2 regions of the Allobosea sp. 05L423 genome follow, and region 1 is predicted to be linked to the other one. Evidence: predicted binding sites of a transcription regulator. Region 1 holds the regulator's gene; the other holds the start of a gene.

Region 1 (3,790 bases):
CCGGCCGGACGCGTGCTCGACAGCGCTGCGCTGGGCCTTGCCGCCGCGATGGGACATCCGACCTTGCCCGTCCGGCGCAAGCCGCGCGTCGCGATCCTTGCCACTGGCGACGAGTTGGTGGCTCCGGGCGAGCCGGTCGGGCGCGACCAGATCGTCGCCTCGAACTCCTTCTCGCTCGCTGCACTGGTCGAGAAGGCCGGCGGTGCCGTTCTCGATCTCGGCATCGCCCGCGACGACCACGCCGACCTCGCGGCCAAGATCGGCCAGGCGCGGGACGCCGACGCCGACGTCCTCATCACACTCGGCGGGGCCTCGGTCGGCGCGCATGACCTCGTGCAGGAGGCGCTGACGCGGGCCGGCATGTCGCTCGGCTTCTGGAAGATCGCGATGCGGCCGGGCAAACCGATGATGACCGGCCGACTCGGCCGCATGGTCGTGGTCGGCTTGCCCGGAAACCCGGTCTCCTCGATCGTCTGCGGCCATCTCTTCGTCCTGCCGCTGATCGAGGCTCTGCTCGGCATTGGGGAGGCCGACCGCGACCGCAGCATCCCCGCCCGCCTCGGCCGTGACATGCCGGCCAATGACGAGCGCGAGGACTATCTGCGCTCGGAGCTCGCACTGAGGCCGGATGGCTGGGTGGCGACGCCCTTCGACCGGCAGGATTCCTCGATGCTCGGCACGCTGGCACGGGCGCAGGCATTGACGATCCGGCCTGCCCATGCCGCGCCGGCAAAAAAAGGCGACATCTGCCGCATCCTGCCGCTGCGCTAGATCACCGCTCATCCTGTCGGACGCGATCGTAGCGATCTGTATAGGGTTATCGCATCGGATCTGCCCGAAAAGTGGATTCCACTGTTCGCTTCGATGCCGGAGCCCGCTTGCGGAACACAAGTGGAACGCGTATGGTGTTCCTGCTTTGTTTCGAATCTAGCCTTCGAGAAGGCCGGCGGGGATCATGCTGACACGCAAGCAACACGAACTCCTGCGCTTCATCCAGGAACGCTTGCGTGAGAGCGGGGTGCCGCCCTCCTTCGACGAGATGAAGGATGCGCTCGATCTGCGCTCCAAGTCGGGCATTCACCGGCTGATCATGGCGCTGGAGGAGCGCGGATTCATCCGTCGCCTGCCCAACCGGGCGCGTGCGCTCGAGATCATCAAGATGCCCGACGGGCTCGGCGCCCCGCAGCAGCGGCAGCGTTTCAACCCTGCGGTCGTCCAGGGCGGCCTCGGCTCGCAGCCGAATCTCACCAAGCCACGCCCTGCGGCCGATGAGGACAGCCGCTCCTCCATCGCGATCCCGGTCATGGGCCGCATCGCCGCCGGCACGCCGATCTCGGCGATCCAGAACCGTAGCCACACCGTCTCGCTGCCGCCCGACATGCTCGGCTCCGGCGAGCATTACGCGCTGGAAGTGCGTGGTGACTCGATGGTCGAAGCCGGCATCCTCGACGGCGACACCGTCATCATCCGCAAGCAGGATTCGGCCAATACCGGCGACATCGTCGTGGCGCTGATCGATGACGAGGAAGCGACGCTCAAGCGACTGCGCAAGCGCGGCTCCTCGATCGCGCTCGAAGCCGCCAACCCCGCCTATGAGACGCGCGTGCTCGGGCCGGACCGGGTCAAGATCCAGGGCCGCCTCGTCAATCTGATGCGGCGCTACTGAAGGCGCTCGACCTCGGCTTCGCCGTCGGCGGAAGCCGGTGTCACACTCGGAGGCGCTGTCGAGGCTTGCGCAGGGCGCTGTTCACGGCGGCGGCTCCAAGGGCGGTCGGCAGCGTTCTGCTCCGAGACATGGCTGCTCCACCCCGATCCTGTTCGATAGAGCGAAGTCGCGCCGTCGCGCGATAACGCCATTCGCTCGATCAGCCGTGCCTTGCAGGTTCCGCTCCAGGGGATGGCCGTGACGACGAGGTCAGCTCGCATGCAGTCCTCGATAAGCCCCAACCTGTCGCGCGTGTAGGAGACGGTGCGCTGATCCGGCGTCCGTGCGACGCAGCCGAGCGCATCGCAGCTAATGCCGGCCCGCAGCGTCGGATCGTCCGGCGAACGGCGATCGCCATCAGCAGCGAGCCATTGCTGCAGCACGAAACGGCTCGGCTTGCCCGCAATCGCGAGGCGGCCATCCGGGCCCCGCACCGCCAGCCCCGAACCGTCGCGTTCGATCAGGATTTCCGGCCGCTCCGGCTTGCCGGCGATGGCCACGCCGAGCAGGAGCGGCAGCGCCGCCAGCCAGCGCCAGGGCGTGGTCCAGAGCGTCAGCCACAGCAGCGCCAGCACGAAGCAGGTCAGCACCGCCGGCCCGAAGGCTGCGATCATCACCGTGGAATGGTCGATGCTTGCGACCCAGTGCGCCACCTTGAGCACGACATCGGAAGCCAGCCCCATCAGCGCCCAGGCGGGCCAGTCCAGTCCGAAGGGGTAAGCCAGCACGCCGAAGACGGCCGCCGGCATGACGAAGAGCGAGACGAAGGGCAGCGCCATCGCATTGCCGAGCAGGCCGAAGGGATTGAAGGTCTGAAAATGATAGGCGCCGAAGGGCGCTGTCGCGGCCGTTGCCAGCAACGTGGTGACGACGATGCCGAGTGCCGCGGCCCAGACCGGCCCAAGCGGCCACGGCAAGGTCGGCGGCGGCTGGGAGCGCTTTCGGCTCTCCCAGCGTTCGGCAAAGGCGATCAATGCCGCGACGGCTCCGAAGGACATCTGGAAGCTCGGCCCGAGCAAGGCCTCCGGCTCGCGCAGGAGCACGATCATGGCCGCAAGCGCGAGATTGCGCATGCTCAGCGCCGCACGATCGACAAGGATCGCGCCGAGCATCACCAGCGTCATGATCAGCGAGCGCTCGGTCGCGACATCGCTGCCCGAGAAGATGCAGTAGGCGGTCGCGCCGAACATCGCTGCGGCCGCTGCGATCTTCTTGATCGGCCAGCGCAGCGCGGCGGTCTGGGAGAGCGCCAGCAGGGCGCGCACCAGCCAGAAGATCGTCCCGGCGGCGAGGACCATGTGCAGGCCGGAGATCGAAACGATGTGGTAGATGCCGGCGGCGCGCAGGTCGTTGTTCGTCGCCTCGGTGATCAGCCCGCGCTTTCCCGTAACGAGGGCGGCGGCGACTGCCCCGCCCTGTCCGCCACCGCCTTCCGCGATGCGTTGGGTCAAGGCATTGCGCGCCCTGTCGATGGCGACATCGACGGCAAGACGCGTCGGCATCGGATGCGGCGGTGGCGCCAGGGCAATCTTGCCCGCGATGCTGCCGACTGCGCCAATGCCCCGGAAGAAGGCATCGCGACCGAAATCATAGCCGCCGGCCCGGGCCGGCCCGGGCGGAGGCAGCAGCCGCGCCGTCGCGACGACATGATCGCCCGGCGCCACGGAAGCGGCGCGGATATTGACGCGCACGCGCCTTGGGCGCTCGGCTGCCGGCATCCCGGCGAATTCCGTTACCAGCAGGACGATACGGGCGCCGCTGTCGCGTGCCTCGACGCTCTCGACGAAACCCGTCACCTTGCCGATTCGTTGACGCTCCAGCATCGGCGCCGCGACATCCGCCGTACGCCAGGCACCGGCGGCAAAACCCGCGAAGGCGGCGGCCACCGCCAGGGAGGCCATCGAGGCTAGCCGACGGGTTCGCAGCACGAACGCGAAGATCGCACTGAGCGCGAAGCCAGCCAGAGGCGCCCATAAAACCGGCTCACGGTCGGCCGCGAAATAGAACAGGATGCCGGCGCCCATCGCCACGGGCAGCCACAGGAACGGACGGCGGCGCTCGGCCTCGAGTTCGAGCGCCTGACCG
Region 2 (3,790 bases), on a different contig from region 1:
CACCGGCTGGCCGAGCTTTGACCAGCCGCTCGAAGGCGCGGTCGAGACCAGCGAGGACCGCAAGTTCGGCATGGTCCGCACCGAGGTCCATTGCGCCAATTGCGGCGGCCATCTCGGCCACGTCTTCCCCGACGGCCCGCCGCCCACCGGCCTGCGCTACTGCATCAACGGCGTGGCGATGAATTTCGAGCCGGAAGCCTAGCAAAATCGCTCCGCCGTCATGGTCGGGCTCGTCCCGACCATCCACGTCTTCGCTGGTCGAAGACGGAGTTCGAGACATGGATGCTCGCCACAAGGGCGAGCATGACGGCCCGCTCTACGAAACGGCCGGCACGGCCCGCCGCGCCAACGCCGCCGCATCTACCATCGGCGGCAAATCCCCGAACTGCCCCGACCAGCCCTCGCCCAAGCGCGTCGCCACAAAGGCATCCGCCACCGCAGCGGGCGCGAACCGCAACAGCAGCGAGGCTTGCAGCGCCAGCGCCAGCTTTTCAGTTAGCCGCCGTGCCTGCCCCTCATTGCCGATCAGTTCCGGCAGCTCGCCTTCCAGTCGCTTCAGCGCCGCATCGTAGCGCCGATCCGCTCCCGCAGCCGTCAACAACTCCGCCCGCAGCACGTCGACCGCCCCTTCCTCGCGCGCCAGCGAACGCAGCACATCGAGACAGATGACATTGCCCGAGCCCTCCCAGATCGCGTTGAGCGGCGCCTCCCTGTAGAGCCGTGCCATCGGGTTCTCCTCGATGAAACCATTGCCGCCATGGCATTCCAGCGCCTCGGTGACGACGGCCGGCGCCCGCCGCGTGATCCAGTATTTCGCGATCGGCGCCCCCACCCGCGCCAGCAGCCGCTCGCCGGCCGACTCCTCCTGCCGGTCGAGCGCCGCGAAGAGCCGGAAAGCCAGCCAGGCAGCGGCCTCTGCCTCTATGGCGAGGTCGGCGAGAACGTTCTGCATGATCGGCTGGTCAATCAGCGCCTTCTGGAAGGCGCGCCGGTGCTGCGCGTGATGCGCCGCGAGCGAAACCGCCATCCGCATCAGCCCGGAGGAGGCTGCGGCGATGTCCAGCCGCGAATTGTGGTTCATCGAGAGACCCGTGCGGATGCCCCGCCCCGGCTCGCCGATCAGACGACCGATGGCGCCGCGGAACTCGACCTCCGATGAGGCATTCGAGCGATTGCCGACCTTGTCCTTGAGCCGCTGGATCGCGACGCCGTTGCGCGACCCATCCGGCAGCCAGCCCGGCACGACGAAGCAGGAGATGCCCTCCGGCGTGCGCGCCAGCGTCAGGAAGACGTCGGAATGCGGCACCGAGAAGAACCATTTCCGGCCGTGCAGCGAAAACGTGCCGTCGCGATTTTCCTCGGCAACGGTCTGTGTCTGGCGCAGATCCGAGCCGCCCTGCGTCTCCGTCATCGCCGTGCCGACGGTCGCGCCGGTCTTGAGATGCGCCGGTCCTTGTCGAGCGTCATAGCGATTGGAGGTGACGAGGGAACCCCACTGCTCCCAAATCAACGCGTCCTGTTTCAGCACCGGCACGGCAGCATAGGTCATGCTGATCGGGCAGCAGATCCCGCTCTCCCCGCCGTACCAGAGATATTGCAGCGCGGCGCGGGCCACCTGCGCGCCGGGCCCCGGACGGTTCCAGGCCAGCGCATGCGTCTCCTGCCCGATGGCGAACCCCATCAGCTCATGCCAGGCCGGATGGAAGGCGATCTCGTCGATGCGATTGCCAAAACGGTCGAAGGCCCGAAGCTCCGGCGTGTGACGGTTGGCGAGATAGGCCAGTTCCTGCACGCGGGCCGAGCCGACCGTGCGCCCCGCCTCCTGCAGCCGCTCGCGCGCCCAGTCGGCCCCGAAGGCCGCGACGATGCCGGGCAGCACCGGATCGGCCAAGAAGGCATCGTAGTCGGCCAGCACAGGCACCTGATTGATGACCTCCCAGCCGCCGGATCGCGACACGACATCAGTCATGGGCGCCTCCTCTCCACACGCGAGCCCTCATCCTGAGGAGCAGCCGCAGGCTGCGTCTCGAAGGATGATCCAGATCGCGGGAGAACCTCAAGGAGGCTATTGAAGCATCCTTCGAGACGGCCCTGCGGGGCTCCTCAGGATGAGGGCTCGATATTTTCAACGCCTTGTCGGTGGGGGGCGCAATCCCGACACTGACGCCCTATATTCGCCGGAGAACGAATCACGCACGAGCAGCTTAGACCCTTGTCCGATACCGACGCCTTTTCCGCTCCCCTGCCCCGCCCCGGCGGGCTGGCCGCGCGCGCTGCCGCGCAGCCGGCGGCCGGCTATCTCGCGGGTCTGAACCCGGAACAGCGCCAGGCGGTCGAGGCGACGGAGGGACCGGTGCTCGTGCTGGCCGGCGCCGGCACCGGCAAGACCCGCGTGCTCACCACACGCATCGGCCACCTGATCTCGACCAGCCGCGCCTATCCCTCGCAGATCCTCGCCGTCACCTTCACAAACAAGGCGGCGCGCGAGATGAAGGAGCGCGTCGCCCATCTCGTCGGCCCTGTCGCCGAGGGCATGCCCTGGCTTGGCACCTTCCACTCGATCTCGGCCAAGCTCCTGCGCCGCCACGCCGAACTGCTCGACCTGCGCAGCGACTTCACCATCCTCGACACCGACGACCAGATCCGCCTGATGAAGCAGGTGATCCAGGCCGAGAACATCGACGAGAAGCGCTGGCCCGGCCGCATGCTGGCGGGCTTCATCGATAGCTGGAAGAACCGCGGCCTTGCGCCGAAGGACGTCGCGCCGGGCGAGGCAGCCGTCTTCGCCAACGGCAAGGGCGGCAAGCTTTACGCCGCCTATCAGGAGCGCCTGAAGGCGCTGAACGCTGTCGATTTCGGCGATCTCCTGCTGCATTGCCTGACGCTGTTCCGCGACTATCCGGACGTGCTCCAGACCTATCACGACCGCTTCCGCTACATCCTCGTCGACGAGTACCAGGACACCAATACGGCGCAGTATCTCTGGCTGCGCCTGCTCGCGCAGGGCCGCCGCAACATCTGCTGCGTCGGCGACGACGACCAGTCGATCTATGGCTGGCGCGGCGCCGAGGTCGACAACATCCTTCGGTTCGAGCACGATTTTCCAGGCGCGACCGTGATCCGGCTGGAACGCAACTACCGCTCGACCGGCCATATCCTCGCCACCGCCTCCAAGCTGATCGCCCGCAATGAAGGCCGTCTCGGCAAGACGTTGCGCACCGAGGATGCGCTCGGCGAGAAGGTCACCATCACCGGCGCCTGGGACAGCCAGGAGGAAGCCCGCCTCGTCTCCGACGAGATCGAGGCGATGCAGTCCAAGGGCCAGGATCTCGGCCAGGTCGCGGTGCTCGTCCGCATCTCCGCCCAAATGCGCGAAATCGAGGAGCGCTTCGTCCAGGCCGGCGTGCCCTATCGCGTCATCGGCGGCCCGCGCTTCTACGAGCGCGCCGAGATCCGCGACGCGCTCGCCTATTTGCGCTGCGTGGTCTCGCCGACCGACGATCTTGCCTTCGAGCGCATCGTCAACGTGCCCAAGCGCGGCCTCGGCGACGCGACGGTCCAGCTCCTGCACAACCATGCCCGCGCCACCGGCTTCTCGCTGATGCAGTCGGCCCGCGCCGCGGTCGAGAGCGACGAGCTCAAGCCCAAGGCCCGCACGGCGCTGCGCGAACTGGTCGAGGCCTTCGGCCGCTGGTCGGCCCGCGCCGAGCACATGCCGCAGGGTGAGCTCGCCGAGCTGGTGCTGGAGGAATCCGGCTATACCGAGATGTGGAAGAAGGATCGCTCGGCC

What was found. The regulator LexA, encoded in region 1, represses DNA repair genes until DNA is damaged. The targets are predictions, from matches to a motif close to TGTTCNNNNTGTGTTCNG.
Region 2: AC1DNE_RS01930 (ATP-dependent helicase) is a predicted target of LexA. The motif match lies at 2,181-2,198, and genes of this name have one in related genera.

Annotation. Positions count from the first base shown of each region.
Region 1 is NZ_JBFTOA010000002.1:623,884-627,673, forward strand. Features, by position in the region: gene AC1DNE_RS07015 (molybdopterin molybdotransferase MoeA) at 1-771, shown strand, start outside; gene lexA (transcriptional repressor LexA) at 956-1,666, shown strand; gene AC1DNE_RS07025 (ComEC/Rec2 family competence protein) at 1,660-3,790, opposite strand, start outside.
Region 2 is NZ_JBFTOA010000001.1:393,636-397,425, reverse strand. Features, by position in the region: gene msrB (peptide-methionine (R)-S-oxide reductase MsrB) at 1-202, shown strand, start outside; gene AC1DNE_RS01935 (acyl-CoA dehydrogenase family protein) at 317-1,969, opposite strand; gene AC1DNE_RS01930 (ATP-dependent helicase) at 2,213-3,790, shown strand, end outside.